3 regions of the Nakamurella sp. GG22 genome follow, and region 2 is predicted to be linked to each of the others. Evidence: riboswitches for the same ligand, from Rfam matches in the RefSeq annotation. Region 2 holds a riboswitch; each other region holds the start of a gene.
What was found. Region 2 has a riboswitch for cyclic di-AMP ahead of ACVBEQ_RS15510 (transglycosylase family protein). Riboswitches for the same ligand answer to the same signal wherever they lie in the genome.

Region 1: it holds a riboswitch for cyclic di-AMP, as region 2 does, so the genes downstream of both, ACVBEQ_RS20035 (NlpC/P60 family protein) here and ACVBEQ_RS15510 (transglycosylase family protein) in region 2, are expected to answer to the same signal.
Region 3: it holds a riboswitch for cyclic di-AMP, as region 2 does, so the genes downstream of both, ACVBEQ_RS20045 (C40 family peptidase) here and ACVBEQ_RS15510 (transglycosylase family protein) in region 2, are expected to answer to the same signal.

What each region holds. Positions count from the first base shown of each region.
Region 1 covers NZ_JBRIIO020000022.1:27,845-38,074, forward strand. Annotated here, with positions in the region: gene ACVBEQ_RS19985 (class II 3-deoxy-7-phosphoheptulonate synthase) at 1-1,021, opposite strand, end outside; gene ACVBEQ_RS19990 (polyadenylate-specific 3'-exoribonuclease AS) at 1,053-1,559, opposite strand; gene ACVBEQ_RS19995 (lysophospholipid acyltransferase family protein) at 1,566-2,327, opposite strand; gene ACVBEQ_RS20000 (alpha/beta hydrolase) at 2,451-3,215, shown strand; gene ACVBEQ_RS20005 (hypothetical protein) at 3,212-3,793, shown strand; gene ACVBEQ_RS20010 (ROK family protein) at 3,809-4,759, opposite strand; gene ACVBEQ_RS20015 (hypothetical protein) at 4,756-5,151, opposite strand; gene ACVBEQ_RS20020 (ArsA family ATPase) at 5,148-6,368, opposite strand; gene ACVBEQ_RS20025 (SRPBCC family protein) at 6,365-6,802, opposite strand; gene ACVBEQ_RS20030 (metallophosphoesterase family protein) at 6,874-7,668, opposite strand; gene ACVBEQ_RS20035 (NlpC/P60 family protein) at 7,690-8,946, opposite strand; cyclic di-AMP (ydaO/yuaA leader) riboswitch at 8,957-9,127, opposite strand; gene ACVBEQ_RS20040 (glycosyltransferase family 4 protein) at 9,300-10,230, opposite strand, start outside.
Region 2 covers NZ_JBRIIO020000014.1:123,427-133,656, reverse strand. Annotated here, with positions in the region: gene ACVBEQ_RS15545 (NAD(P)/FAD-dependent oxidoreductase) at 1-212, shown strand, start outside; gene ACVBEQ_RS15540 (MarR family winged helix-turn-helix transcriptional regulator) at 282-800, shown strand; gene ACVBEQ_RS15535 (hypothetical protein) at 797-1,534, shown strand; gene ACVBEQ_RS15530 (DUF5709 domain-containing protein) at 1,604-2,074, shown strand; gene ACVBEQ_RS15525 (DUF2252 domain-containing protein) at 2,411-3,856, opposite strand; gene ACVBEQ_RS15520 (glucose-1-phosphate adenylyltransferase family protein) at 3,936-5,138, opposite strand; gene ACVBEQ_RS15515 (SulP family inorganic anion transporter) at 5,182-6,987, opposite strand; cyclic di-AMP (ydaO/yuaA leader) riboswitch at 7,476-7,667, shown strand; gene ACVBEQ_RS15510 (transglycosylase family protein) at 7,674-8,495, shown strand; gene ACVBEQ_RS15505 (LppX_LprAFG lipoprotein) at 8,661-9,371, shown strand; gene ACVBEQ_RS15500 (MFS transporter) at 9,368-10,230, shown strand, end outside.
Region 3 covers NZ_JBRIIO020000022.1:38,146-48,375, forward strand. Annotated here, with positions in the region: gene ACVBEQ_RS20040 (glycosyltransferase family 4 protein) at 1-123, opposite strand, end outside; gene ACVBEQ_RS20045 (C40 family peptidase) at 160-1,368, opposite strand; cyclic di-AMP (ydaO/yuaA leader) riboswitch at 1,500-1,662, opposite strand; gene ACVBEQ_RS20050 (hypothetical protein) at 1,891-2,166, opposite strand; gene ACVBEQ_RS20055 (NYN domain-containing protein) at 2,229-3,524, opposite strand; gene ACVBEQ_RS20060 (DEDD exonuclease domain-containing protein) at 3,607-5,415, shown strand; gene ACVBEQ_RS20065 (Lrp/AsnC family transcriptional regulator) at 5,494-5,775, shown strand; gene trpD (anthranilate phosphoribosyltransferase) at 5,793-6,845, opposite strand; gene ACVBEQ_RS20075 (DNA-binding response regulator) at 6,842-7,267, opposite strand; gene ctaE (aa3-type cytochrome oxidase subunit III) at 7,441-8,055, shown strand; gene qcrC (cytochrome bc1 complex diheme cytochrome c subunit) at 8,198-9,019, shown strand; gene qcrA (cytochrome bc1 complex Rieske iron-sulfur subunit) at 9,016-10,131, shown strand; gene qcrB (cytochrome bc1 complex cytochrome b subunit) at 10,128-10,230, shown strand, end outside.

The sequences.
Region 1 (10,230 bases), on a different contig from region 2:
CGTTGCCCATCCGGGAGATCAACGTCAGCCGGCCCGGCTGGTTGCGCGGGTCGAGCAGCTCGACATACTCGACGGCCTGTTCGGGGGTGGTACCCGGACCGATCTTCAGCCCGATCGGGTTCGACAGGAGTTGCGCGAACGCGATGTGCGCACCCTCCAACTGGCGGGTGCGCTCACCGACCCACAGGAAGTGCCCCGACAGGTCGTACAGCCGCGGCTCGTCGTGCCGGGTGTCCAGCCGCAGCATGGCGCGCTCGTAGTCCAGCAGCAGCGCCTCGTGGGACGCGAAGATGTCCACCTGGTGCAGGGAGTGACTGTCGACGCCGCAGGCCGACATGAACCGCATCGCCCGGTCGATCTCGCCCGCCACCCGCTCGTACCGCTCCCCCGCCCTGGAGGTCAGCACGAACTCCTGGTTCCACTCGTGCACCCGCGCCAGGTCGCCCATCCCGGTGCTGGTCACCGCCCTGACCAGGTTCATCGCGGCCGAGGAGTTCGCGTACGCCCGCACCATCCGGGACGGGTCGGCGACGCGCGCCTCCGGGGTAGTCGCCAGCGAGTTGATGATGTCGCCGCGGTAGGACGGCAGGCCCAGCGAGTCGGTGCCCGACGAACGCGGTTTGGCGTACTGGCCGGCGATCCGGGCGACCTTGACGACCGGCATCGAGGCGCCGTAGGTGAGCACCACCGCCATCTGCAGCAGGGTGCGGATGTTGCCCCTGATGTGCGGCTCGGTGTTGTCGACGTAGGTCTCCGCGCAGTCGCCGCCCTGCAGCAGGAAGGCCTCACCGCGGGCGACGGCGGCCAGCTGATTCGCCAGGTTGTCCACCTCGGCGGGCACCGTCACCGGCGGCACGGCCTCCAGCACCGCCCGCACGGCGAGCACCTGCTCGGGATCCGGCCACTCCGGCTGCTGCGCGGCCGGCCGTGCCAGCGCGTCATCGAGGCGGTCGCGCAGCTCCTGCGGCAGCGGCGGAAGGCTCGGCAGGATGTCGGCCGGGATGTCGATCGTCCAGTTCACGGGGACCAGCCTAGGCCGAAAAACGAGCGGCTCAGGCCGGGTACTTCCGCGCCTCCAGCGCGTCCTGCGCCACCCGCCACCTCGCGTAGGCCAACCGGGCATCCGCGAGCGCGTCGTGCCGGTCGGCGCCGGGACCCGGAATGGGCGGCGAACCGGCGGCCTCCCAGTGCTGACGGATCTCCCGGGTCAGCCGGGGGACGTCCCGCGGCAGGTCGGGCATCGCACCCCACAGCTGGGCCAGCACGACGTGGTCGTAGGCGGCGAACCAGGCCCACAGTTCGATGGGCTCCCCCGGCGCGGACAGGAAGGCGTAGAGCTCGTCACGGATCGACGAGCGCGACCGCCATGCCTTGTCGGCGGGCGACGGCAGCTTGTCCAGGACGTGCCGGCGGACCCACTGGTTCGCCTTCCCAGGGTCGAACTCCGTCGAGACGGCGTAGAACTCGCGGCCGTCCTCGGCGATCACACCGATCGAGACCAGCTCGATCGTCCGACCGTCTTCGAGGAACTCGCAGTCGTAAAAGTACCGGGCGACCAACTCCGGTCAGCCGGCCTTGGTGCCGGGCAGCCGGGTGACGGTGCCGGGGCCGCGCCCCTCCGCGGTCACCGGCGGCTGTCCCGCCTCGACGGCGGCAGCATCGGCCTTGACCTTGGCGGCGTACACGTCGACGTATTCCTGGCCGCCGAGTTCCATCAGGCGGTACATGATCTCGTCGGTCATCGACCGCTCGACGAACCTGTCGCCCGCCATGCCCTCGTAGCGGGAGAAGTCCAGCGGCCGGCCGACGATCATCGCGATGCGCCGCGGCCGCCACATCTTCGATCCGATCGGGTTGACCTTGTCGGTACCGATCATCACCAGTGGGATGACCGGGACACCGGCCTCGAGAGCCATCCGGGCCACGCCGGTCTTGCCCTTGTACAGCCGGCCGTCGGGCGAGCGGGTGCCCTCGGGGTAGATACCGAGGATGTGCCCCTCCTTCAGCAGCCGGACGCCGGTGTCCAGCGCCGCGCGCGCCGCCGAGGCACCGCTGCGGTCGACCGGGACCTGACCCATGCCGCTGAAGAACGCCTTCTTGAACGCCCCCTTGATGCCCTTCTCGGTGAAGTACTCCGCCTTCGCGAGGTAGGTGACCCGGCGTTTGATGTGCAGCGGGGTGAAGAAGGAGTCCGCAACGGACACATGGTTGCCGGCCAGGATGGCCGCGCCGTGCTCCGGGATGTACTCCGCGCCGATGACCTTGCAGGGGAAGAAGAGTCGGAGAAGCGGCCCGAGCAGGACGTACTTCATCAGTTTGTAGAGCACGCGGGAAGGCCCCTTAGCTCGCCGGTCACGATTGCGACAACCGTACGCCGCTGCGCAACCCGGCGCCCCCACCGCCACGCGTGCGACCATGGACTCCATGCACGTGACAGCTCGGGAGCGTAGATGACCGACCTTCCCCCCGACCGTGGGCGAACGGCCTTTCGCTACGACGGCAACGACGTCGGCGTCCTGCTCATCCACGGATTCACCGGTGCTCCCGGTTCGATGCGCCCGTGGGCCGACCACCTCGTGGCGGAGGGCTACACCGTTTCGCTGCCGGTGCTCCCCGGCCACGGCACCAGGTGGCAGGACGCGAACCGGACGACGTTCGACGACTGGCTCGCCGCCGTCACCTCCGAACTGCGACAGCTGACCGAACGCTGCCGCTCCGTCGTGGTCGGTGGGCTGTCGATGGGCGGAACCCTGACCCTGCGACTTGCCGAGCTCTATCCCGACGCGATGGCAGGCATCATGCTCGTCAATCCCTCTGTCCTGACCCTGCACTGGGAGGCCAAGCTGCTGCCGGTGCTGCACCGGGTGCTGCCGTCGTTCCCGCCGATCAAGGGCGACATCGCGAAGCCCGGGACGGTCGAGCCCGGCTACACCCGGCTGCCGGTCAAAGCCATGCATTCGCTCTGGCGCGCCTGGCCCGTCGTCCGGCAGGACCTCGACAAGGTGACGGCGCCGGTCCTGCTGCTGCACTCGCGGGTCGACCACACCGTCGAGCCGATCAACTCGCAGATCGTCCGCGAGGGCCTGCGGTCCACCGAAGTCACCGACATCGAACTCGAACGCAGCTATCACGTTGCCACGCTGGACTACGACGCCGAGTTGATCTTCAGCTCGTCGGTGGAGTTCATCGAGAAGGTCACCGCGGGCCTGCCGTGACGACCGCACCGGGAGAAGGCGAGGACTTCTCGAACCAGGACGAGCAGCCGGGGCCGCAGGCGTGGCGCAGCCACCCGTCCGACGCCGACGTCGACGCGGCGTTCGCGCAGATCATCTCGGGCCTCATGGTGGAGGGTGGGCCCGGACGGCACCCCTCCGCCGGCGGGTCCGCCGCGGGACTGGACGACCCACCTGCACCGCCCCCTCCCCCGCAACGCGGCGAAACCGGCGCCGAACGGGCCAGGCGCCGCGAACTCCGCAGGCTGGAAAGGGCCGAGGAGGTCGCCGAGTTCGCGGCCCGGCAGGCCGAGGTGGACGCCGAGAGAGAAGCCGACGAAGCACATTTCACGCCACCGGAGCCGCCGCCGCTGCCGCGGCCCAAGGGCCGCACGATCGGGGCAGTGCTGATGATCGTCGCCGGGATCGTGCTGTTGGCCAAGCCCGGCCTGCTGGCGATCGGGCCCGACCTGGTGCTGGTGATGGCCGCCGGGCTGCTGCTCGGCGGTGCCACGCTGCTGCTCACCGGGATCTGGCGCCGGCGGGGCGCGGAGGACGGGGACGACGGCGCGATCGTGTGACCCGGAGACGACCGGTCAGTGACCGGCGGCCAGCAATGCCGCGCCCAGGATGCCGGCCCGGTCGCCGAAGCGGGCCAGTTCGACCCTGGGCACCGGGCGGTGCCCGGCGCCGGTGATCGACCCGGCGAACTCCGAGACCGCCAAAGGCAGGAACATTCCCGCCGCGCTGGCGACTCCTCCGCCGATCACGATCATCTCGGGATCGAGGACATCGGTCACCAGGGCCAGCCCGACCGCCAGCCAGTGCCCGAGATCGTCCATCGCGGCCAACGCGGCAGGGTCCCCCTCGGTGGCCGCGATGGCCACCATCGTCCCGGTCAGCGCGCCAGGGTCGTTGCCGCTGAGCTGACGCAGCACAGGCGCATCGCCGGTGGACATCAGGTCCCGCGCGGTCTCGGCGAGCGCGGTGCCGGAGCAGTACCGCTCCCAGCATCCCCGCTTCCCGCACGGGCAGGCTCGGCCGTCCGGCACCACCGTCAGGTGACCGAGTTCGGGTGCGACACCGTGTGCACCGCGGTAGATCTCACCGTCGATGATCAGGCCGGCGCCGATGCCGGTCCCCAGCGCGATCAGCAACGCGATGGACGCGCCGGCCGACGCGCCGCGGCGGTACTCGGCCCAGGCGGCTGAGTTCACGTCGTGGTCCATCACCACCGGCAGCTGCACCCTCGAGGAGATCCGCTCCGGCACGTCGGCGTCACGCCAGGCCAGGTGCGGGGCGAACATCACCTTCTGCCGGTCGCGGCTGATGAACCCGGCGACCGCCAGACCCACCGCGGAGACCGGATGGGTGCCGGCGAGCTTCCCGATCAGCGTGACGAGGCAGTCCTCGGTCTCCCGCTCGGTGTGCGGGGTGGCGTCCCGCAGCGATGCGTGGATCTCCCCGTCGGCGTCGATGACGGCGGCGCGCACCGACGTTCCGCCGATGTCTACCCCGATCGTCGCCGGAACAGCCTTGCCGCTCATGAGATGTCGATGTGTTCGAGGCCCCCGCGACGCGGTGGGGGCGGGCCGGGATCGGGCCGGGGCGGGTCGGTGGCAGCCGCGCCGTCGGGCTCGGGGATCAGCGATCGCAACGTCCGGACTATCAGCAGGGCCCCGTCGACGAGGCGCGCCGTTGCCTCCGGCCGCTCCCCGCGGAGCACCGCGACGAACCGGCACAGCGGGCACGCCGTGCACGAAGCACCCTGCACCGACCCGCACTCCGGGCATCGACCCGCGGCGTCGGTGGTCTCCTGGGCCGCACCCTCGGCCGGTTTCATCGACGACAGCCGGTCCGCGACGACGTCGAGCAGCATGGCGGCCTCCTGGGCCAGCGGCCCGACGGCGGGCTGCTCCGGCGGCTGGTCGCCGGTCAACCGGCACCGACCAGGGACGAGGCGGCAAGACTGGCGGGCCAGAGGTCGGGGTCGGCCGCGAAGTCGATGATCAACCTGCCCTGCTGGAAGCTCGCCCCCTCGGTGCTGCAGCGCTGCAGCACCGACGGCAGTGCGATCCGGCGACGGACGTCGCCGACCGTCACGACAAGATCGGTTCCCGACCGGGACAGCGCGATGTCGCCGCGTTCCACCAACGGCAACGGCAACGAGAGCTGGTACCACCCGTCGGATCCGCTCACCTGGATCCCGAGCGGCGTCCCACCTCCGGACATCGGGTCGACGTCGGCGAACATGACCGATGCCAGCTCCGAAAGACGCTGCACGCCAATGGGTTCCACCGGACTCTGGGCAACCCGGCGGATCGGCACACCGGCGAACGACTCGAGCACCTGGGTCATCGTCTCCCGCTGTCCCTCGCGCTGCCGGCGCAGGAACTCACCGCCGACGCCACGCGGCAGCAGCCGGTTGACGGTGACCGCCTCGACCCGGAAGCCGTGCAGCGAGAGCGCGGTGAACAACCGCCTGGCCTCGGCGACGACGACCCGCTCGGGCGTGAGCACCAGCCGCACACCCGTCACCGCAGGGTCGGCCAGCAACGCGCGGGCCGCCATCAGCTCTGCCAGCAGGTCGCCCATCGCATCCCTGACCGTCGCGCTGGGCCCGGCACCCGGCGAACCGGTGAACGACGCCGCGATGGTGCGCAGCACCCGCTGCGGTGCGCCCAGCAGGCGCTGTGCATAGAAACCGATCGTCTCGGGCAACGCCAGCAGGCGGAGGGTCTCACCGGTGGGCGCGCAGTCGACGACGATGACGTCGAACTCCCCGGACTCGGCGAGCCGGCGCAGCTCGAGCAGGGCGACGATCTCCTCGGCCCCCGGCAGCACCGTCAGCTCCTCGGCCTGCACCTCGGCCATCCCGCGGGCGGCCAGCACGCCGACCAGGTAGCTGCGGATGTGTGACCAGCTCTGCTCGAAGCGGCCCCGGGTGTCGACCTGGGCAGCCCACAGCCCCGGCATCCCGGGGACCGGGGTCGGGTCGGCGTGCACCGGGACGCCCAGCACATCCGCGATCGAGTGCGCCGGGTCGGTCGACAGCAGCAGCGTCCGCGCGCCTCCGGTGGCACAGGCGATGGCCGTGGCCGCCGAGATGGTGGTCTTGCCGACGCCGCCCTTGCCGGTGTGCAGGGCGATCCTCATCCGCCCTCGACCCTCTTGCGCAACTCCTTGAGCGCGGTGTCCAGGATGACCCGCTCGGCCTTGCGGCGCAGCACCCCGACCATCGGCAGCATCAGGTCGACCGCCAGGGTGTACGTGACCTCGGTGCCCTGGTCGGTCGTGCGCAGCACGTACGACCCTTCCTGCGACTTCTGGAACTGTCCCGACACCAGGGTCCAGGAGACCGACATCCCATCATCGGGCCAGGTGTACGCCAGCTCGTAGGTGTCCTTCACCAGGCCGGCGTCCAGGCTGAAGCGCACCTGATTCGCGCGCTTGCCGTCCCCCGGGTCGGTGATCTCGACGGCCTTGACCGCCCCCGTCCAGTGCGGATACGCCTCGAAATCCGCGATCACATCCATGATCTCTTCGGGTTCGGCAGCCATGGTCAGTGTCTGCGAGGAGGGTGTGGCCATGGAGGAAGGCTACCCACGTCGTTGACGCTCGGCTGCACACCTCCCGGCAGCGCGGTGACCGGCGCGAACGTTCAGCTCAGCCAGACTTCGAACGGTTGGGGAAAGCGTTGGAAGTGCCCCACATTCACGCATTCGGTGAACCGGTGACGGGTGCGCCGGGCGATCGGCTGGTGGACGTGACCGAACACCGCCATCGTCGGGCCGTGCTCCTCGATGGACTCGCGCAACCCCGGCCCGAACATCTCCAGCCGTCCGGGCACGACGTCGTACCGCAGCCGGGCGAGCCCGGGCGGCACGTGCGAACAGAGGATGTCGACCGGGCCGACCGCACGAACCGCGGCGGCGAAATCCTCGGCCGAGCGGATCAACGGCTGCCAGACCGAACTGGGCGGGCGGAACGGGTGGCCGGGCCGCGACGACCCACCGGCGACGAAACCGAGCCGTCGACCGGCGATCTCGACCACCTCGCCGTCGAGGTAGGGCTGCTCGTTGCCGGCGACCTCGTTCCAGACCGCAGCCACGTCGACATTGCCCAGGGTCAGCAGCGCATCGGGGCCGACGGCGTCCAGCACCTCCCGATACCGGGTGGCGACAACGTCGGTCAAGGTGCCGACCGGGTCGGGGATGCCCGCCCACAGGCGGTGATTCAGCTCGCGCAGCGCCGTGAAGTCGCCGGCCAGCCTTAGCGCGATGAACTCGTTCACCCGCCGTTCACCGAAGATCCGGCCCAGGATGCCGGCCGACGCGTCGTGATAATCGACGTAATCGAGCAGGTCGCCCAGCACGACCAGCTGCTCGGAGCGGCGCGCTACGTCGGCCAGGCCGTCGATGTTGCCGTGGATGTCAGAGACGAACGAGAGCCGCACAGTTCGCCAGGGTAAGCGGACTCAGCGGTTGACCTTGTGGCCGGTCGGGTTCGGGCCGGCCGCGGCGAGCGGCACGACCTTGATCGGCACGCCCGGCATCGAAGCGTGCAGCACCTTGCCGTCACCGACGTACATGCCGACGTGCGACACCGGTGAGTAGAAGGTGACCAGATCGCCGGGCTGCAGCTGGTCGAGCGGGATCTCCGGCAGTGCGTCCGCCTGCGCCGCGCTGTTGCGCGGGATCTCCACGCCGGCCTGGCGCCATGCCCACATCATCAGGCTCGAGCAGTCGAAGCTGTCCGGTCCCTCGGCCGCCCACACATACGGCAGGCCCTGCCTGCTCAGGGCTGCCTCGACCGCGATACCGGCCTGGGTGCTCGGTGCGTGCCTGGCCGCCCAGGCGGAGAACTCCGGCCCGGTCGCGACGGGGGCCACGTCGTCGGCGAGTCCACTGCGATCGCGCTGCGCCGCCTGCTCGGCCTGCCTGGTCTGCGCGGCGGCGTCGAGGTTCGCCGCCTCGGCACCGGCGACGGCGGCACTGATGTCCGCGGTCGAGAGCCGGGCGTACGCGAGTTGGTAGCCGGCGATCTCCTTGTCGAGCTTGGCCTTGCCGGTGTCCAGTGCGACCCTGGCCGCCTGGGCATCTGTCGTTGCCTTGTCGGCGGCCTTCTTCGCCCGCTCGGCCTGATCCTGTGCGGACTGTGCCGTGGCGCGCGCCTTGTCGGCCGCGGTGCGGGCGGCCAGCGCACCGGTGAGCGTGTTCTGCTGGTCTGTCGCGACCTGGCTGAGGGAGCTCGCCTGGTCGAGGTAGTCCTCCGGCGACGCGGCGGTGAGCAGCACGGACAGATCCGTCAGCCGCGCGCCCTGGAAGCTGGCGTTCGCGAAGGAGTCGACCTTGCGTTGGTAAGAGGCGACGACCGCGTCCGCCTCGGCAACCTTGCGTTGTTCGCCGGCCGTACGGTCCGCAGCCGCCTTCACCTTCGCGCCGGCCGCGGCAGCGTCCTTCTTGGCGGCTGTGACGGCTGCCTCGGCGGCCAGCACCTGCTCGTTGTAGGCCTCCGAACGCCGAGCGGCGTCGAGCCAGGCCTGCTTGGCCTCCTCGGCGGTGTTCGGTGCGGCGGGTGCCGGTGCGGCGGGTGCTGGTGCGGCGGGCGCTGCGGGTGCCGGTTCTGCGGCGGCGGGCAGCGCGGCCCCCATGCCGAGGACGACGGCCGACAGCAGAATCGCGCTGGACGTGCGGAAGGCGCGCAGGGAGTACCTGCTGTGGTGCGTCCTCACGGAGGGTGGGCCTTTCTTCCTTCGCCGCCGACCGGGTTAGCTGACGGATTCGGGCCAGGAAGTAGCCCTACCCCCGTCGGTCGGCGCAGGCCGCCGGCGGGCGATTCACCCCACTGCAATCTGGGTCCCCGGTTCGAGGCCGCGCAGGAGCGCGGCAACATCGATTAGGCAGTGACCATGGGGGCGCCCTCGTGGCGATCCGCAATCCAAGGTCACGATGAGGTTACGATCCCGCGTCGGTAGCAGGCAATACCCGAATGGGCCTTGAGCGTTCTGGTGCAGCGTGCTGCGTCATCATTGAGCACGAAACGATTACGGCTTGTGACTGATCTCACCGCTCGATCGTGGATCGGTCACGATGACAAAAGGGTGGCCAGCCGGTTCGCCGACCGGTCCCAGTTCCATTCCCTGCCCACCCAGGCGCGACCGTTGGCGCCCCACTCGGCCGCACGACCCCGGTCGGTCAGCAGCGCCGTCGTCGCGTCGGCCACCGCGACGACGTCCCGGCCGTTGACGACCAGGCCGGTCACGCCCTGCCGGACCGTTTCCGGCGCGCCGCCCGAGCTCCCGGCGATCACCGGCAGACCGCTTGCTGATGCTTCCAGGAAGACCAGTCCCAGGCCCTCCACGTCCAGTCCCGATCCGCGCGTCCGGCAGGGCATCACGAAGACGTCACCGGCCGTGTAATGACCGGGCAGATCGGGCCACGGCACCCGGCCGGCGAAGACGACCCGCTCGGTGAGCGCCAACCGGTGCACCAGGCTCCGGAGCCGCCCGCCGTTCGGCCCGTCCCCGACGATCAGCAGCCGGAGGTCGGGCACCTGTCGCGCGATGGCGGGCAGCGCGCGGATCAGGGTGTCGTGACCCTTGCGGGCGACCAGCCGGGACACCGAGACCAACAGCGGCGCGGCGCCGAAACCGTACCGGGCGCGGACCGCCTGCCGGGCCGCGGGATCGGGCCGGAAGGTGTCCACCCGGACCCCGGGCGGCAGGTACTCCAGCGCTGCGCAGGGCCCCAGCGCGGCGGAGATCCGCCGCCGGGCGTAGTGGCTGACGAACGTCAGGACGTCATTGGCCCGGCCGATCCTGCGCAGTGCCTGCCTGCCCACCGGGACCATCGACCAGCCGACCTCGTGTCCGTGCGTGCTGGCCACCGTCCGGACGACGCCCTCGGGGCGCAGCGCCGGCGTCAGCAGACCGAGGGGTGCCGCCGCTCCGTACCAGACCGCACCGATCCGGTGTTCCCGGACGAGTTCGACGGCCCTTCGCCGGACGTCCCCGCCC
Region 2 (10,230 bases):
CCGTCGCCAAGGGGAAGTCGATTCGGCTGACCGGCACCTTGGCCTGGCTTGCGTGGCTGTTCGTGCACATCGTCATGCTGCTGGGCAACCGGAACAGGTTGGCCACCCTGGTCAACCTGTCGACGAAGTACCTGGCGCCGTCGCGGCGGACCAACCCGATCGTCGGCGACGTCCCGGTCTTCGAGCATCAGATCCCCGAACACGAGCACTGACGATCCGGCCCGGGACCCGGCACGCCGAACGGCCTGCCGGGTACTCCGTGCTGAGTAGGGTGCGGTGCCATGACGGAAACCCGCTGGCTGACGCCGTCGGAGGCGCGGGCCTGGCGTGCGCTGCATCAGCTGCGCACGCCGCTGGCGGCCGCGCTGAACCGGCAGTTGATGCGTGACTCGGCACTGTCGAGCGCCGATTACGAGATCCTGGTGGTGCTGACCGAGGCGGATGGCGGCGTGCTGCGGGCGGGGGAGTTGGGGCGGGCCACCGGCTGGGAGAAGAGCCGGCTGTCCCACCACCTGAAGCGGATGGAGGCCCGCCGGCTGGTGGAGCGGCGCGAATGCCTGACCGACGGCCGTGGCCTGCTGGTCGCCGTCACCGACTCCGGGCGGGAAGCGATCGAGGAAGCCGCACCCGGCCACGTGCGGGCGGTTCGGGAGTACGTGATCGACATCCTGACGCCCGAGCAGCTGGCCGTCCTGGCCGATATCGGTGAGGCGGTCGGTGCCAGGTTGACGGCGGAGAACTGCCGCGCGGCCGAGGCGGGCGAGGACGAGTGCCCGGCGGACGGGACGATGGTCGGATGACGGGGCCCGACGCGCAGGACCTCCCCGGAGAGCGGATCTCGCTGAGCAAACCTCCTGCGGCAGAGCCCGCGGAGCCCACGGTCGAGATGCCGGAGCAACTCCCCGCACCCTTGGCCGCCGACGCGCCGGCGCAGGTGTCGAGGACCCGCCGGGCGATGGCCGCGGGTGCGAACGCCCGCGATCAGGCGCTCAAGCAGTTGGTCGCGCTGCTCGTGCCGTTGATCAGGGCCACCCGCTACCCGACGCTGGCCGTCGTGCTGCTGGCCGGTGTGCCGGCCGTCGCGGTCATCGTGGTGAGCATGCTCCGATGGGGACCCGACGATCCGTTCTGGCTGCTGCTCGGCGGGGTCGGGCTGCTGCTCGCCGGTTGGTTCGGCCTGCGACGCCGGCAGCTGCTGGCCGTCGCCGACGACCCGGCGGCGCTGACCGACGCGTTGGCCGGCGTCATCACCGGCCGGGAGATGTGGGATCAGTTGGTGCACAACGTCTCTGCCGGGAAGGTCGCCGCGAAGGTGGTGCGCCGGTCGCGGCCGCTGCGGATTCTGGGCGGCCTCTGGCGGGGCGTGCAGATGACGGGCGTGCTCGCGCAGATCACCGACCGGCCCGAACTCCAGCCGTTGCTGCCGGGCCGGCTGCGCGGGATCTGGTTCCTGGGGATCGCCTGCGTCATCTCCTCGGTGGTGCTGACTGTCGCCGTGCTGGTGGCCGGCCTGCTCTACCTGCTCGGCGCCTGAGGGTCCCCGCCGGACGACTACCGTGGATGGGGCCCACCGGCTGAACCGGCGGGCGAAGGAACCAACCTGATGACCAATCTGATCACCAACCTGATCACCATGCGAAGGGATACACCGATGAGCCAGATCGACGAGACCGAGCCGAGCCCGGACGTCGACGACCGGGTGACCGATCAGTTGACCGAGGGCGACACGCTGGGCGATGGCAGCGACGACATGCTGGACAGGGGTTTCTCCCCGCCCGACCGCCGTCCGTCGGTGCACGTGCCGACGGAGGCCGAGGAGGAGCGCGGCGAGAGCCTGGACGAACTGCTGTCCGCCGAGGAGCCCGAGGTCTGGGAGCAGGACGAGACCAACCTGTTCGACGAGTCGGGTGAGGAGGTCGGGGGTGTCCGCTCCGGGCGGCTGGTGGACTCCAGCTCGGACGGGCTGGCCGACACCGAAGAGGACCTGGTGGCCGACGATGTCGGGATCGACGGCGCGGGCGCGTCCGCCGAGGAAGCCGCGATTCACGTCATCGACGAGTACGACCAGCGCTGACACCTGTCGCCTCCCGGCAATGTTCGCTGCCGGGTGAAAGTCGTTGCACACCGCGGGTGGAGCACGTACTTTCGGCGGTACACGAGGAAGGAGGTGGTCCCACGTTGATGACGTATCGGACACGTGAGGTGGCTGGCCGCTAGGCCGCCGTTCCCACCGTCGGACCGGATCGGTCTGGCAAAACCGGACAGTCACCGGCCCCCGGGCTGCCGACATTAGTCCAGTCGGCCCTGCTGAACGATCTGGCAGGAGCAGCCCGGGGGTTGTCCGTCCCCGGACCCTTTCACATTCCACGCTCGAGTCAGCGCAGCGCTCGATTCAGATGCCGCGCTCGAGTCAGATGCCGCGCTCGATCGGCACGATGCCCCGCTCCGCCGCCGTGACCAGCGCCTGGTGATCCTTCTCGGTCTGATCGGCGTAGAGCCGGGCGAACCGGGCCAGTGCCGTGTCGAGCTTGTCGGAGTTGCCGGCGTAGCCCGCGATCATCGACGCTCCACTGGTCCGCGCATGGCCCTTGGCCAGCAGGTGCCCGACGATCCCGGCGTAGTCGGCCAGGGCGGCGCCGTCGATCGAATCCAGCGCCACCGTGCCCTTCATGTTCCGGAACTGGCGCACGTAGTACTGCCGCCCACCGGCGCTCGTCCAGCCCAGCAGCGGGTCGCTGACGGTCTGCAGCGCCTGCTGGTACTCGACCACCCGTTGCCCCTGGTGGGCGTGCCACGCGGACTCGCCGTGGACGTACCGCGCCAGGACCGACCGCCGGGCCTGCTTGAGTTGCAGGAACACGACGTCGTCCGGGCTGCTGCCCTCCAGCAGCGCCACATACGCGCGGAGACCGACACTGCCGACCCCGACGACCTTGTGGGCGATGTCGACGAGCGTGTAGCCGCCCAGGGCGCGTCGCCAGTGCGGGGCGAGCGTGTCCAGGTACTCGTCGAGCGCCTGCGCGAGCATCTCGGCGTCGTCGTCGCTCACCCTGGTGATCAGCGGCGGGTCCTCGACGATCCGCCGCCGGCCCTGCGACTCCTGGGTGAAGCGGGGCAGCGCACGGTCGCTCGTCCGGGTCCTCGCCCGTTTCGCGGCCCGGACGATCTCCTCCCGCAGGGACTGATGGGATGTGGTGTCCTGCAGCTTGTCGACGTCCACCCGCTGGTAGGACCGGGCGAGCAACGGCATGCCGGCGAGTTCGGCCACCTCGGTGCGGTAGGCGGCGACGCACTGGGTCACCGCCGATTCGCAGTCCTGCTCGGTGGCGCCGTTCTGCCGGCCGGCGACCCAGATGCTCGCGACGAGCCGGCGCAGGTCCCACTCCCAGCCGCCCGGGTGCGCCTCGTCGAAGTCGTTGAGGTCGATCACCAGGTCGCGTTCCGGTGAGGCGTAGAAGCCAAAGTTGCCCAGGTGCGAGTCACCGCAGATGACCGGCGTGATGCCGGTCGCGGGCAGCCCGGCGACGTCCTCGGCCATCACCACAGCTGTCCCGCGCAGGAAGCCGTACGGGCTGGCCGTCATCCGGCCGACGCGTAGCGGGATCAGCCACTCCTCGCGTCCCTCGTGCGACTCGTTGATCTGCTGCACCGGGTCCGGGCGGTCCGCCGGCGGCTCCCACCTTCCGAGCGAGCTGCGTGGGACCTGTTGGCGCAGCGCCTTTCCCATCCGGTAACGGTCCGAGCGGGCGGTCGGGCGGCGGCGCAGCGAGGAGAATGCCTCGCTGTCCGCGGTCGCGAGGACGACGTGCCGGTGAGCTGTGCTGCCAGGGGCTGCTGTGCTGCCAGGCGCTGCCATGCGGGAACTCCCTCGAAACTGCGCGGTGGGGCCGTGGCCGTCCGGCCGGTCGTGATCGCGGGCCCGCGACGCGCTCACGCTAGCGCGTCGTGGCGAACAGGTCCCGCGGTTGTGTCGGTTCGACCTCGGTGCCGGGTGGCACGGACGCGTTGGCCGGGATCCTCCGGCGCGCCCCGATCAGCGCTGGATGGGTCGCGTTCACCGCGCCGACCACCGCGTTGCGCCCGATGGTGACGTAGTCGGCCACCACGGATCGGCTCACCCTGGCCCCGGCCCTGATCACCGCATCGCCCATGATCACGCAGTGCCTGACCTCGGCGCCGGCCTCGATCCGGACGCCCGGGCCGATCACCGAGTTGACCACCGTGCCGGCGACGTCGGCGCCGGGGGAGAGCCACGTCCGCTCGAGTTCCGCGCCGCGTCGCACCCGGGCCGGGGCCCTGGACGGCATCGAGGTCAGGATCGGCCAGTCCGGGTCGTCCAGCCTCATCGGCGGGCGGTCCCGGAGCAGTTCCAGCTGGCCGTCGAGGTAGGACTGCGGCGTGCCGAGATCGCGCCAGTGACCGTGGTGCTCGTGGTCGGCGACCTTCCCGCCGGCCAGCATCCTGGGCAGCAGCCGTTCGCCGTAGTCGCCGAGCTCACCGCCCTCCTTCTGCAGCTCGCGCAGGCAGTCGCGCAGGCTGTCGGGGCGGTAGGCGAAGATCTCCGTGCCGACGTACCGGCCGCGCGGCTTGTCCGGCTTGTAGTCGACGGAGCGCACCTCGCCACCCTTGGCATCGACCACGAGATACCGCGAGACATCGCTGCCCGCAGGCATTTTCGTCGAGACGACAGTGGCGTCGGCGCCCGAGTCGAGGTGCGTCGCGACGACGTCGCGGTAGTCGATCGCCAGCAGGTGGTCGGCACTGCAGACCAGCAGGACCTCCGGGTCGAAAGCCGAGATCACCGGCCAGTTCTGGGCCAGCGCGTCGGCGTTCCCGTCCGCGAAACCGTCGGTGTCGTGACCCTCGAAGGGGGGCAGGGTGCGGAAGCCGCCACGGGTGCGGTCGAGATCCCACGGCCGGCCGCCTGACAGGTGTTCATTGAGCAGGTGCGGCTCGTACTGCTCGAGTACCCAGACGTCGATCAGGCTGCTGTGCGCCGCATTGGACAGCGCGAGATCGATCAGCCGGTAGTTGCCCCCCACCGGCAGCGCCGGTTTGGCCCTGCCTGTCGTCAGCGGGCCGAGACGCGATCCTCGGCCGCCGGCAAGGACGATGCACAACACTCGGGGGACAGGCATCGGACCATTCTGCCGGTCGCCCGTGCCGGCCCCGCCAACCGCCTCAGCGGGGGGTGTCGTCGGCCTCCATTGGATCACCCGGCAGGGTCGGTGCCCGGACGCCCGGCGGCAGATGGCCGTGCCGTTCCTGGTACGCGGCGAGGTAGGCGGTGACCGCCGTCGGCAGCGTCGGGAAGATTCGGTGCTCGCCCACGCTGTCCACCAGGCCGGCACGGATCAGGTCGTCACGCAGGTCCTGCTTAACCCGGGCCATCGCGAACGTCATGCCCATCCCGGTGACCTCCCGGCGGAGCTGTTCCAGTGCGTCCGCGGCGGTGATGTCGATCTCCACGTTGGCCTCGGCGTTGAGCACGAACCACTCGACCGTGGCGGGCTCGTGACTCTGGCCGTGGATGTCGACCGACTCGCCGGCGATGTCGATGGCACCCAGCGCCCGCCGGCGGAAGTCCTCCGCGTTGGCGAAACACAGTGGGGCGTCGTACCGGTACACGACCAGCCCGGGCACCTGACGCGCGAGCGGGTAGTCGTCCACGTCGTGCATGCCGGCCATCTTGGGGACGTATCCGAGGATCCCGTCGTGCGGGCGGGCAACCCTGCGGAGCAGATCCAGGATGGACAGCGCAACCGCTGCCAGCACCCCGTACAACACGCCGAGCGCCAGCACGGCGACCGTCGTGAGCGCTGCCAGCAGGAGCTCGCTGTGCCGGAACTTGGCAATCCGCCGCAGCTCCTTGACGTCGATCAGGCTGACCGCTGCAAAGATGACCAGCGCGCCCAGCGCGGCCTTGGGGAACAGGGCGAGCAACGGGCCGGCGACCACCAGGGTCAGGATGATCAACCCCAGCATGACCATCGAGTACAGCTGGGTCTTGCTGCCCACCGCGGCGCCCAGTGCGGTCCGGCTGCCGCTGCAGCTGACCGGGAAGCCACTCGACAGCGAGGCGACGGCGTTGCCGGCGCCGAGTGCGGTCCACTCCTGGTTCGCGTCGATCTCCAGCCCGGCCCGGGCCGCGAAAACCCGTGCCGTGAGGACGTTGTCGGTGTAACCGACGAGGGTGATGCCGAGCGCGGGCACGATCAGGATCGCCATGTCGGCCAGGCTGGGCAGCGACGGCACCGGAAGCCCGACGGGGACGTCGCCGACCACCTTGATCCCGCGTTCCTGCAGGGCGAACACCCAGGTGACCACTGCGGCGAGCGCCACGCAGATCAGCGGCCCCGGAAGCGTGGGGATCAGCCGCTTGAAGGCGAACAGCATCACCACCAGGATCAGGCCCATCACCAGCGTCGGCCCGTGGATGCCGCCGATGCCGGCGACGAACGATTCGATCTGCGGGATGAACTCGTCACCGGTGACGTTGACGCCGGTGATCTTGCCGAGCTGGCTGGCGATCATGATCACCGCGACGCCGGCCATGTACCCGACCAGCACCGGTTTGGACAACAGATCGGCCAGAAAGCCGAGCCTGGCCAACCTGGCCAGGAAACAGAGTCCCGCGACGGCGAGCGCGAGGGTGGTGGCGAGGGTGGCATACCGGCCCGGATCACCGGCGGCGATCGGCATCAGGGCGACGGCCGTCATCAGGGCGGTCGTCGACTCCGGGCCGATCGACAGCTGGCGGGACGTCCCGAGGAACGTGTACACCGCGAGCGGTCCGATGATCGACCACAGGCCGACCACGGGCGGGAGGCCGGCGAGTTCGGCGTAGGCCATCACCTGCGGGATGAGGTACGCGGCGACGGTGAAGCCGGCCACGATGTCCCCGCGGAGCCAGCTGCGCTGGTAGCCCCGGAACTGGGCGAGTCCGGGGAGCAGCTTGTCGACAGTGCTGCGCGGGGCAGTGGCCATCAGTTGTCGGCTCCGGTTCGGTGAGCGGGGTGCAACGAGTGGTTGCGTCGCGATGGATGACGGCCCGGTGCATGACTGCCCGCTGCGTGGCGCCCCGGTGCATCACGGCCCGGTGCATCACGGCCGAGCGGATGGGTTTGGGTCAGCCGGGTCGTTGCCCGGCCGACCGCGTGATCAGCTGTGACCCCGTGCCGCGCAACAGCTCCCGAGACCAGGCTGACGTTCCCCCGATCGGGTGAAATTCGGCGAAATCTGCTGTCCAGAGCACGGCAGACCACGCGTGCCTGGTGCACCCCAAGCAATCTGCGGAAACGCGGTTTTTCTCGGCTCATGGGTGATCGTTATCATTCCGTTATGTCGGTATTCGGCCTCTGGACTTCACAGGAGCCGTCCGTATGGTCTGGATCGGCCGGTGTATCGCACTGGTCCTACCACGAAAACCTCCGGGACTCGCGCCGAGTGCTGTCCTATTTGTCCCGGAGACCCACGAACAGGAAAGGCCTGGACAGCAGCGGGGAAACCACTATTGCGGGAGCCACGGCTCCCTTGGGGTTAATCCGGCCCACTGGACTCTGACCAGCGGGGCTGGACGGGCGATCCCCTGCACACATCCGGTCACCACCACGGATGCGTCGCGCCCGAACCCGACAGCTCACCTCGCAGGCGCAGCTAGGGGAACACACACCATGAACCGACGTCTCACCGGACGCCACCGCAAGCCCTCCGCAGCACGCGTGTACGCGCTCCGCGGAGCCACCGTCGGCGTTGTCGCCGGCGCCGCAGCACTCGGCTTCGCCGGGTCGGCGTCTGCCGCCCCCGAGTCGACCTGGGATGCAGTTGCCCAGTGCGAGAGCACCAACAACTGGTCCATCAACACCGGCAACGGCTACTACGGCGGCCTGCAGTTCTCGCAGTCCACCTGGGATGCCTACGGTGGCCAGGACTACGCCCCGCGCGCCGACCTCGCGAGCCGCGAGCAGCAGATCGCCGTTGCCGAGAAGACCCTCGCCGGCCAGGGCTGGGGAGCCTGGGCCTGCGCCCATGCCGGTGGCCAGGAGGCCCCGGGCGGTAACTCGGGTGCCGGCAGCGCGCCCGCCAGCAACGACGCGCCGCAGGCTGCGGATCGCAGCACCCGTGCGCCGCTGGAGAGCAGCAACGACTCGAGCAGCAACGACTCGAGCAGCAACGACTCGAGCAGCAACGACTCGAGCAGCACCGAGTCGACCGATTCGTCGAGCGACGCCGGCACCTACAGCGACGACTCGAGCTCGAGCGATGCGAGCTACAGCGACGACTCGAGCAGCAGCGACTCCAGCTCGAACGAGCCGGCCGCTGCCCCGGCCAGCGCAGCGGACGGCACCTACACCGTCGCCCAGGGCGACACGCTGTTCAAGATCGCGTCGACCAACGGGGTCGACGGCGGCTGGGAGGCCCTGTACAAGGCCAACGCCGACGTCATCTCCGATGCGGACCTGATCTTCCCGGGCCAGGTCCTGCGCCTCGGCTGAGCCGCACCACCGCATCACCGCACCACCGCACCAAGACACCACATTGCCGTCATCCCACCCCTCGGATGACATCCAGAGGCGTCGACCGCTGTCGTACCGGCGGTCGGCGCCTCTGGCGTTCTCCGGAACAGGGCTAGGAGTGGCGAGCCCGATACGATCCCGACCATGATCACCAAGGCGGCACAACGGGCAGCGGGCGGACCGATCGTGATCACCGTCTGCCTGGCGCTCCTGCTGGCGGTCGCCGGCTGCACGTCCACCACGGACACCGCCACTCCCACCGCGGTCACCCCGTCCGTGGACACCCTGCTGACCGACTCGGCCGCGGCGATGGCGGCGGTGACCAGCGCACGTTTCGTCCTCACCGTCGACGGGGAGCTGCCCGCGGTACCCGTGCAGCAGGCCGAGGGTCAGTTGACCGCCACCGGCGACGCCCAGGGATCGGGCACCATCAGCCAATTCGGCCAGCTCGTCGAAGTCGAGTTCGCGCTGGTCAGCGGCGAGCTCTATCTCAAGGGCGCCACCGGCGGCTTCGCCAAGGTGCCGTCCGCACTGGCCGGCAACATCTACGACCCGTCCGTCCTGCTGAATCCGGAGACAGGTGTCGCCGCCGTGCTGTCCTCGGTGCAAAACGCGTCCATCACCGGCACCGAGGGTGACGCCTGGCAGGTCAGCGGGACGGTCCCGGCCGCCGTCGCGGCCGGCCTGGTGCCCGGCATCACGACCGATGTGACGGCGGTCCTGACCATCTCCATGTCCGGTTCGCTGCTGACGTCGGCGAAGCTCACCGTGAACGGCGCGGGCGGCACGCCGGCCACCATCACGGTGCAGCTCTCCGAGTTCAACGAGCCCGTCACGATCAGCCCACCGGGGTGACGGGCCGCCGCCGGCTCGCGATCAGCGCCGCTGGCGCAGCCGTCCTGCTGGCAGCGCTGGACGCCTATGTGGTGGTCGGCGTCCTGGTCGACATGGTGCGCGACCTCGGCATCCCGGTGAACCGGCTGGAACGGGCGACGCCGATCGTCACCGGGTTCCTCCTGGGTTATGTGGCCGGGATGCCGCTGCTCGGGCAGCTCTCCGATCGGCTCGGCCGCCGGCCGGTGCTCCAACTGTGCCTTGTCGGGTTCGCGGCAGGGTCCGCTGTCACCGCCGTCGCCGATCAGGTTCCGGTGCTGGTCGCGGGCCGGGTGCTGCAAGGGCTGGCCGGCGGCGCGCTGCTGCCGATCACCATGGCGCTGGTCGCCGATCTCTGGACCGAGCACCGCCGCTCGACCGCCCTGGGTGTCGTCGGCGCGGCCCAAGAGCTGGGTAGTGTGCTGGGGACCCTTTATGGGGTCGGCATCGCGGCAGCGGCCAACGCGTGGCGGCTCACCGAGGACCTGCAGCCGCAGAGCTGGCGGTGGATCTTCTGGATCAACCTGCCGCTCACCGCACTGGCCATGCTCGTCGTGCAGCTGACGGTGCCGCCCGGTTCGACGACCAGGACGGCGGGCCGGATCGATCTGGTCGGCGGCGGTCTGCTGGCGATCGGTCTCGGGCTGCTGGTGGTGGGCCTCTACAACCCGGACCCGGCGCGGGGTGTGCTGCCGTCCTGGGGGGTGCCGTCGCTCGCTGCCGCGGTGGTCGTGCTGGTGCTGTTCGTCCTCTGGGAACGCCGCGCACGCGTCCGGCTGATCGACCCGGAGGGCGTGCGGATGGGCCGCTTCCTGGCGACCCTGGGCGTCAGCATGGCCGC
Region 3 (10,230 bases), on a different contig from region 2:
CCAGTGCGGGGCGTAGACGACCAGCGAATCGGTCGGCAACCGCTCCGCCAGAGATTGAACGTAGGACTGGATCCCACCCGCCCGTGGCGGGAAGTCGTTGGTCACCAGCAACGTTCGCCGCACGGAGTGCAGAGTAGCCCCGGGCGGCCGGACCGCGGGTCAGCCGACCCGGTGGCCCGTCGGGTTCGGGCCCGCCCCTTCGACAGAGGTGATGTAGACCGGGCGGGACTCGGTGGAGGCGTGGATGACCTGGCCCCCGCCGATGTACATCGCGACGTGGCTGACCGGCGAGTAGTAGGTGACGAGATCGCCAGGCTGCAGCTCACTCAGTGACACCTGGGGCAGACCTGCCTGGCCACCGGAGGTCCGCGGGATGGTGACCCCGGCCTGCGCCCAGGCCCATGAGGTCAGACCGGAGCAGTCGAACGCGCTCGGACCGGCCGCGCCGTAGACGTAGGCCGACCCCTCCTTGGACAGTGCGGCGGCGACAGCGGCCGACGCCGCGGAGTTGCCGGACGGTGCGGCGGGTGCCGGCGCGGGTGCCTCGGAGGAGGGCTCGGCCGCCGGTGCTTCGGCGGGAGCCTCCTCGGCAGGAGCCTCCTCGGCCGGGGCCGCCTCGGCCGGGGCCTCTTCGAGCGGGGCGCGATCGGCCCGGTCGGCGGCGACGGGCGCGGGCGCCTCGGCAGCTGCCTGCTCCGCTGCTGCGGCTTCGGCGGCGGCCGCTGCGGCCGCTGCCGCTTCCTCGTTCGCCCGGCGTTCGGCCTCTTCGGCCGCCTGCCGCTCCTGCTCGGACAGCGACTCGTAGAGCTCCTTGTACCTGGCCGCCTCGGCGTCCAGGGTCGACTTGCGCGCGGTGGCGTCGTCGGTGGCCTTGGCGGCGGCGGTTCGGGCCGCGTCGGCGTCCGTCTTGGCCTTCTCGGCCGCGGCCTGCGACGCGGTGGCGTCCGTCTGGGCCTGCGCGGCTGCGTTCTTCGCGGCTTCCGCGGCGTCGAGGGTGACCTGGGTGTCGGCGGCGACCCGGTCGAGCGAACTGACCTGGTCGAGCAGGTCGTCTGCGGAACCAGCGGTCAGCAGGGCCGACATCTGGCTGAGCCGCGCGCCGCGGAAGCTGGCGTTGGCGAATGCGTCGACCTTCTCGCGGTAGGCGGCCGCGGCGCGGTCGGCGGCGGCGGAGCGCTCCTTCGCCTTCTCGGCCGCTGCGGCGGCGGAGGTGACCTGCTTGCCCGCGGTGGACGCGGCGGCGACGGCGGCCTTCTCGGCCTCCTGCGCGACCAGCACCTGCTCATTGAGCTCGCCGGCCCGCCGGGCACTGTCCAGATAGGCCTGCTGGGCCTCGTCGGACGTCACCGGCGTCTCGGGTTCGGCCATCGCGGAGCCGCTCCACAGGAGACTGAAAGTCAATGCGGCGGCTGTGCCGAGCGCAATTCCCCTCGTACGCCACCGCGCCGGTCGAAGCGCAGCAGAACGAGAGCCGAGATCACTGGTCGCCAAGGCAGGCGTACCTTCCTTTTCGCCGCCTACCGGGTTAGCTGACGGATTCGGGCCAAGGAAGTAGCCCTACCCCGGGAGGTGCTGCGCGCAGCACACCGCCGGGGATTCACCCCACAAACGAAACCTGGTTCCCCGGTTCGGCGCAGTGCGTCGATTCGGCGGTGACCCCGCGGACCACCCGAGTGGTGGTCACGATCCAAGGTCTCGGACAGGTTACGAGAAGGACACGCTCGAGTCCAGTACGCATGAGAAAGTTCTGCACAAAGCCTGTTCAACGGCTCCCGGATGGGCATCGAAACCGCCGCTGAACTGGACAAACAGCATCGTGTGTTGGATGGGACACACAGGTTGCGTGAAAGAGACGGCCGTCACATTGTGTAACGCTCGACGTTCGGACTTTCACCCTACGGCGCGATTGCCACGTGGTCGTCCCCTCATGACCTGGTCCTGACCGATGAAGGTCGGCACCATCCGCAGTGGCGGGACAAGGCCGGAGTCGGCGAGCACTCCGAGGGCCGCACGCTCGGTCTCGTCCCATTCCACGCCGTCGGGCGTGCTGCCCAGCAGGGCGGTCACCACGCATCCGCCGCAGGCAGGTCCCCTGACGGCGCAGGTATCGCAGTCGATGTGCATGACGTCGGTTCCTTCCGGTCGCACCCTGGTGGTCTTGTCCACTCCTCGCACGGTAGGTGGGGGCACCGACAGTCCCGTTTTGCGGAACCAGCATGTCTGCGGACCTAGCCGCCTGCGCTCCCTCCGGCGAAGGCCGCGAGCAACACCGGCGAGCCCGCGGTCCGGGCGCCATCCGTGGCCGCACGGTCGGCGACCTCCCGGTCGGAGGTCACGACGGTCACCACCCGGCCGGACGGCTCGGCCCTGACCAGATCGCCGATCACCGTGTCGGCCAGCACCCCTGGAGGCGAGAACAGCACCCGGACTCCCCTGGCGGGGGGCCGCGCCGTCGACACCGCCGCGCCGTCGAAGACCACCGTCACCTCCGCCGACGTCCGGGCCGCGAGCGCACTCAGGGAGCGGGCCAACCGGTCCCGCTGTTCGGACAGTGACAGCTCGGGAAAGCCGGTCTTGGTCACGTTGTAACCGTCGACGATGAGATGTGCCCCGGGCAGACCGGCCCATGCGGTCAGTCTCGCCGGGTCGGCGGTGCGCTCCGCGTCGGCGGACATCCTCGGCAGACCGGCGGCCACCACGTCGGCCGGGGCCGGTCCTCCGCCGATCAGATCCCATTCCCGGCGCAGTCCCGACGCCGCGCCCTCCAGGGCACCCAGCAGGAGTTCGAGGCGGCGGTCCGACGCCGCGCGCCGCTCGCCGGCGGATCGGCGCAGCCGTTCGATCTCCTTGGCCGCGGTCTCTGCTCTGGCGGTGGCCGCCTCCGCCCGCTGCTGCCACACGGCAGCCTCGGCGCGGGCGCTGTCCCGCTCGGCGGCCGCCTCGGCCACCGTGGCCGCCGCCTCCGCGGTTTCCGACTGCAGCTGCTGTTGGAGTTCGCGGATCCGGACCCCCTGTTCGCGCAGCCGCAGCCGTAGCCGTTCGGCCTCGTCCGACCGCTCACCATCGGCCGCGGGCCGGGCACGCAGCTCCGCGGTCGCGCGGTCGAGCCTGCCGGACAGCGATCTCACTTCCTGTTCGAGCTCGACAACCCTTGCCCTGGAACTACCCTCGCGCGACGCCTCCTGGACAGCGGCGAGCAGTTCCGCCTCGTCCGGGAGCCGCAGCAGGTAAGCCCTGGCCGCTGCGCCGACGGGATCGGTGGCCGCCGCTCGCTCGGCGACCAGTGCGCGGAACGCCGGGTCGTTCTGCACCGCCTGCCCGAGCGCAGCCGCGGCGAGCTTGGCGCGTTTGGCCGGCGCGAACCGGGCGACCCTGACCAGCGAGGACGGCACCGCCGCCGGGTCCGCGCCACCGAGCGCCTGCGCCGCCCATTCGACGATCCGCTGGCGGACCGAATCCGGAAGTTCCGTCATCAGGCGGGCAGCCGGGTCCCCGGGTTCGACGGCGCTTCCGGTGGTGCTCACGCCGCCATCCTGACAGCAGGACGGCGGTCGGCCCCGGCGCGCCACCCCTGCACTGTCGTACTGGCGTTCTACGGTTCGCCTCATGTCATTGTTCGTGGATTCCGGGCGGCTTGTCGGGGCGCCGGCCGGTCCCCCATGGGCGGCCGGATTCGACCGGCTTCGCGGAGCCGAACCAATTGTCCGGCCAGGCATCTCGACCCAGCGCAGCTTCGACGAGCTGGGCGAGCCGCTACGGGAGGTCACCTTCGTCGTGGTCGACCTCGAGACGACCGGCGGCTCGAGCCGGACGGAGTCGATCACCGAGATCGGTGCGGTCAAGGTGCGCGGCGGGGAGGTCCTGGGCGAATTCGCGACCCTGGTGGACCCGGGCCGCAGCATTCCACCGCAGATCACCATGCTGACCGGGATCACCGACGCCATGGTCTACGACGCCCCGCGGATCGGCGCCGTACTGCCGGCATTCCTGGAATTCATCCGAGGTTCCGTGCTGGTCGCGCACAACGCCGGGTTCGACGTCGGATTCCTGAAGGCGGCTTGCGCCGGGCTCGGCCTGCCATGGCCCGGGCCGGCGGTGGTCGACACCGTACGACTGGCCCGCAAGGTGCTGACCCGCGCCGAGGCCCCGAGCGTCCGGCTGTCCGCGCTGGCCGCGCTGCTCGGCGCCAGGGTCGCCCCGGACCATCGTGCGCTGACCGACGCGAGAGCGACCGTCGACGTCCTGCACGCGTTGTTCGAGCGTCTCGGATCCCTTGGCGTGCACAGCCTCTCGGAACTGCAGGACGCCGGCCGCGACGTGGCACCGGAGCGCAGGCGAAAGCGGCGACTCGCCGACCACCTGCCACCGACGCCCGGCGTCTATCTGTTCCGCGGACCGGGTGACGAGGTGCTGTACGTCGGGACATCGGGCAACCTGCACCAGCGGGTCCGCTCCTACTTCTCGGCGGCCGAGACCCGGAACCGGATCAAGCACATGGTGACGCTGGCCGAGCGGGTGGACCACGTCGAATGCGCACACGCCCTGGAGGCGCACATCCGTGAGCAGCGGCTGATCGCGATCCACCAGCCGCCGTACAACCGGCGCTCACGCAAACCGGGTGGCGGATGCTGGGTGACGCTGACCGACGAACCGTTCCCACGGCTGAGCATCGTGCGGTCACCACCGGACCGGACGGCCACCTGCCTCGGGCCGTTCCCGTCCCGGCAGGCCGCGCAGACGGCGGTGGAGGCGCTGCAGGACGCGGTGCCCATCCGGCGCTGCACCGCCAGGATCCGGCGGCTCGATCCCGACGGAAGTGCTTGCGCCCTCGCCGAACTCGGCCGCTGCGGCGCCCCCTGCGCCGGATCGGAGAGCACCGATCACTACGCCGGCCACGTCCGGCGGATCGCCGCGCTGGTCGACGGGCTCTCCGACGAGGTGCTGGCCGTGCTGCGCTCGCGGCTGAACGAACTGTCGTACACCGGCCGGTTCGACCAGGCGGCACTGACCCGCGATCGCCTCTCTGCACTGGCATCCGCCGTGGACCGCCGCCAGCGGTTGGGTGCACTGGCCGGCATCGGCGAGGTGGTCGCGGCCAGGCCGGACGAGCTGGGCGGCTGGGACCTGACGGTGATCCGTTACGGGCGCTTCGCAGCGGCCGGACGGGCCCGCCGCGGCGTCGACCCGATGCCGATCGTGGAACTGCTGGTCGCATCGGCCGAGACGGTGCTGCCGGGGCCAGGTCCCCTTCCGGCGGCGTCCGCAGAAGAGACCACCACCCTGCTCCGGTGGGTCGAGCGGCCGGGCGCGCGTCTGGTCCGGACCACGGAAGCGTGGTCCAGCCCCGCGGCGGGCGCCGGCCGATGGCGCTCGTTCATGAAGGCGGCCGAACTGGCCCGTCACACGGTCTCCTGAGGCGCTCCTGATGCGGGGGGTGACATAGCATCGTGCTCCGCCGATTTCCCCGGCGGACGTCGAGAGAGGTCGCGGGCCATGGTGACGGCAATTGTGCTCATCGATGTCGAGGCCGACCGGATCCCGGAAGCGGCACAGGCGATCGCCGACCTGGCCGGGGTCGATCAGGTCTACTCCTGCGCAGGCGATGTCGATCTGGTAGCGATCGTCCGGGCGGCCGACCACGAGGCGATCGCCGACCTGGTGCCGGGCCACATCTCCAAGGTCGCCGGGGTGCTGCGGACCGTCACCCACATCGCCTTCCGCGAGTACTCCCAACGCGATGCCGACGATGCCTTCTCCATCGGGATGCAGTCCTGACCGTTCGCCCGGTCGGGTCAGCCCGCCGCTGACGCGAGCGTCCGCCCGGCGACCACCCATCGCTCGAGAACATCGGCAGCGGCACCGGAGTCCAGCGCTTCGCCGGCCCGCCGCACGCCGGCCCGCAGGTCGGACACCAGGTCTCCGGTCAGACCGGCGTGTGCGGCAAGACCGGCGGCCGCGTTCAGCACCACCGCATTCCGCACCGGCCCGCCGGCCCCGGCGAACAGTTCCCGCGCGACCGCCACGTTCTGCGCCACGTCGCCGCCGCGCAGGTCCGCCGGGTCGGAACGTTCGATACCGAGATCCCGTGGGTCGACGCCGAGCTCCCGCACCGCGCCGCCGCGCACCTCCCACACCGTCGACGTGGTCGTGGTGGTCAGTTCGTCCAGTCCGTCATCGCCGCGGAACAGCAGCACGTCCGACCCGCGGAGCGCGAACACCTCCGCCATCACCGGTGCCATCCGGAGGTTGCCGCAGCCGATGGCACCCGCCGCCGGCTGTGCGGGGTTGGTCAGCGGGCCGAGAAAGTTGAAGACCGTCGGGATGCCCAGCTCGCGACGCGCGGCGCCGGCGTGCCGGAAGGAGGGGTGGAACACCGGGGCGAAGCAGAATCCGATGCCGACCTCGGTCACCGTTGTCGCCACCGCCGCCGCGGGCAGCGAGATCGCCACCCCGAGGCCCTCCAGGAGGTCGGCCGCGCCGCATTTGCTGGAGGCGGCCCGATTGCCGTGCTTCACGACCGGTGCTCCCGCGCCGGCCATCACCACAGCGGCCATCGTGGAGATGTTGACGGTGTTCGCCCGGTCACCGCCGGTGCCGACGATGTCCACGGAACGACCGGGCACGGTGACCCGCACCGCGTGCGACAACATGCTGTCGACCAGTCCGGCGACCTCGACCGCGGTCTCGCCCTTGGCGCGGAGCGCGACGGCGAAACCCGCCAGCTGCGCGGACGTCGCCTCGCCCGCCATGATCGTGTCCATCACCCAGCCGGTGTCGGCGGCGTCGAGGTTCTCGCCCGCGAGCAACGTGCTCAACAGGGCCGGCCAGGACCTCGCCCCGCTCACCGCGGGTGAGGTTCGGTGACCGCGGGGATCAACCCGGCGGCCCGCCGGCGCAGCAGTCCGGCAATGCAGTCGGCCGCCGTCACGGGATCCAGCGGGTGCACCAGGATCTCGTCCGCACCGGCCCAGGTGGCCAGCCAGCGATCGTCCGCCCGGCGCACCACGATCACCACCGGCGGCACGACCGCCGCCTCCTGGTGGATCTGCCGGCTGATGCCGATACCGCCCGTGGGTTGCGCCTCGCCGTCGAGGATCAGCACGTCGGCCAGTTGGCCCTGGGTCGCCATCATCACCTCGTGGACGCCGGAGCATTCGAGGTAGTCGACCCTGCCGACATCCGGCGCCGGCCGACGGCCGATGGCAGTGATGATCCGCTCCCGGACCTCGGGACGATGGCTGTAGACCAACAGCACGGGTTTGCTCACGCCGCTGATGCTAGTGCCCCTCCTCCCGACGGTCCCTGCGCGGCTCGTTTCGACAAGCCGTCGAACCGCCGGGAACGCCCTGACCTGCAACGATCGCGGTGCCGGCAATCCCGCGACCCGCCCGGGTCGTACCCGCAAGCGCATGATCACCGGTGGCAGTCCATAATCCATCTGTGACGACAGCGACCAGCCCCACGGGCCCCTCCGCGATCAGCAGCAGGATCCACACGCTGAACCGCCCGAACATGGTCAGCGTCGGCGTGATCGTGTGGCTCTCCAGCGAGCTGATGTTCTTCGCCGGACTGTTCGGCATCTACTTCACGGTGCGAGCGCAGGCGGCTGAATGGCCCCCGCCGCCGGCGGAACTCAACGTTCCCTACGCCCTGGTCTTCACGATCATCCTGGTGGCGTCGTCGTTCACGTGTCAGTTCGGCGTGTTCGCCGCGGAGCGCGGTGACGTCTTCTCGCTGCGCCGCTGGTATCTGCTGACGCTCCTCCTGGGCACGATCTTCGTGCTCGGCCAGGCCAACGAGTATCGGGTGATGATCACCGAGCACGAGACGACGCTCGCGTCGTCCCCGTTCGGCACCGTGTTCTTCCTGACAACCGGGTTCCACGGACTGCACGTGATCGGCGGCCTGCTGGCCTTCGTGCTGCTGATCGCCAGGACGAAGATCTCCAAGTTCACGCCGGCGCAGGCCACCAGCGCCATCGTGGTGTCCTATTACTGGCACTTCGTCGACGTTGTCTGGATCGGTCTCTTCGCCACCATCTACATCATTCAGTGATAACTCTTCGCATCCGCCGCCGGAACTTCTACAGTAGTTAGAAGTACGGCCGACCGGCATTCCCGCGGAGCACGCCGCACAGCACCACCGCGACGTCCCGCACCCGCCAGCCGCAGCTACCGAGCACGAGGTGTCAGAAAGAATGTCGGTCAACGACACACCGCCCACGGGCGGCCGATCACGAGCGCTCCGTCGTACGAAGGCCGTGCGCCGGATCACCGGTGCGCTCGCGCTGATGTTCGCGCTCACCACGGTCGCCTTCGTCTACAGCGCCTTCACGTCGAACAGCAACGAGGCGGTCGCCTCCGACGTGGACGCGGCGCTGGCTGCCGAGGGCCAGTCGCTGTACCAGAACTCCTGCATCAGCTGCCACGGCGCGAACCTTCAGGGTGTGGTCGGGCGCGGACCGTCGCTGGTCGGTGTGGGCGAGGCCGCGACCTACTTCCAGGTCTCGAGCGGACGGATGCCGGCGGCGATCAACGGCGCGCAGATCCAGCGCAAAGAGCCGGTGTTCGATGCGGAGCAGACCGACGCCCTTGCCGCCTACATCCAGCAGAACGGCGGCGGCCCGGTGATTCCTGTCGGGGACCTGCGGGCACCGGACCAGATCGCCCGCGGCGGCGAGCTGTTCCGGCTCAACTGCGCCTCGTGCCACAACTTCACCGGTCAGGGCGGCGCACTGTCGCAGGGCAAGTACGCGCCCAACCTCGACCCGGCAACGGATCGGCAGATCTGGGGCGCGATGCTCAGCGGCCCGCAGAACATGCCGGTCTTCGGTGACAACCAGCTGACTCCCGACGAGAAGCGGGCGATCATCACCTATATCCAGAACAACAAGGAGACGATCGATCCGGGCGGGTACACCGCCGGCGGCTTCGGTCCCGCCCCCGAAGGTCTGATCGCCTTCCTGGTCGGCATGGGCGCCATCGTCGCGGCGACGCTGTGGATGGGATCGAAGGCATGAGCGGCAACCCGAACCTGCAGATCCCGGATGCGGCCGAACGCGCGAAGATGTCGCGCGAGGAGCTCAGCGCCCTCGGCATGGCGTTGGACGGCGTCGAGCTTGTCGAGTACGGCGAGCGCTACGTGCCGGGCTCCCCCGCCGAGAAGCGCGCAGAACGGTCCGTCGCGATCTGGTTCCTGCTCGCGGCGCTGTTCGCGGTCATCTTCATCGTCGCCTTCATCTGGTGGCCGAGTGAATGGGTGCCGGCGGAGTCGGACGGCGAGCTGGCGTATGCCCTCTACACCCCGATCATCGGCGCGACCCTCGGGCTGACGGTGCTGTGCTTCGGCATCGGGATCGTCGCGCTGGCCAAGAAGGTCATGCCACACGAGGTCGCGGTCCAGCAGCGGCACGTCGGCCTGTCCGATGAGGTCGACCGGCAGACGCTGGCCGCCCAGGTGCTCGACACCGGCGACAAGGCCGGCGTCAAGCGCCGCGGGGTGATCAAGGGATCGCTGCTGCTGGCCGGCGGTGGTCTCGGGGTCGCGGCCGTTGTCCCGATCCTCGGTGGCTTCATCAAGAACCCGTGGGCCGAGCGCGCCGATTCTCCGCTCTGGGTCACGCCGTGGGCACCGGCCGCTGACGGCACCAAGGTTCGGATGGTGCAGATCGACGGAACACCGGTCCGCCCTGAGGATCTCGATGCCGGCTCGATGGCCACCGTCTTCCCGGGCGTTCCGGGCGGTGCCAAGGCCTCGGACGCCGCGGTGATGCTGTTCCGGCTGCGGTCCGACTCCGTCGTTCGGATCCGGGACGGCCAGCAGGGGTTCCAGTTCGGCGACTACTACGCCTACTCGAAGATCTGCACGCACGTCGGTTGCCCGGTCTCGCTGTACGAACAGCAGACCGGCCGGGTGCTGTGCCCGTGCCACCAATCGCAGTTCAACCTGTACGAGGGAATGTTCCCCGTGTTCGGACCCGCGGCCCGCCCGCTCCCCCAGCTCCCGATCGAGCTGGACGAAGAGGGCTACTTCGTCGCCGCCGGTGATTTCGTCGAAGCAGTCGGTCCCGGTTTCTGGGAAAATGGCAAGTTTCCCGCGTGGTATTCCGAACCCAAGGAGACAAGCGGATGAGCCGCCTCACCACCCCCACCAAGGCGTCAGCCGGCCCGTCCGTTGTGCAAAAGGCACTCGACGGCGCCGACATCCGCTACCACGGAGCCCGTCCGCTGC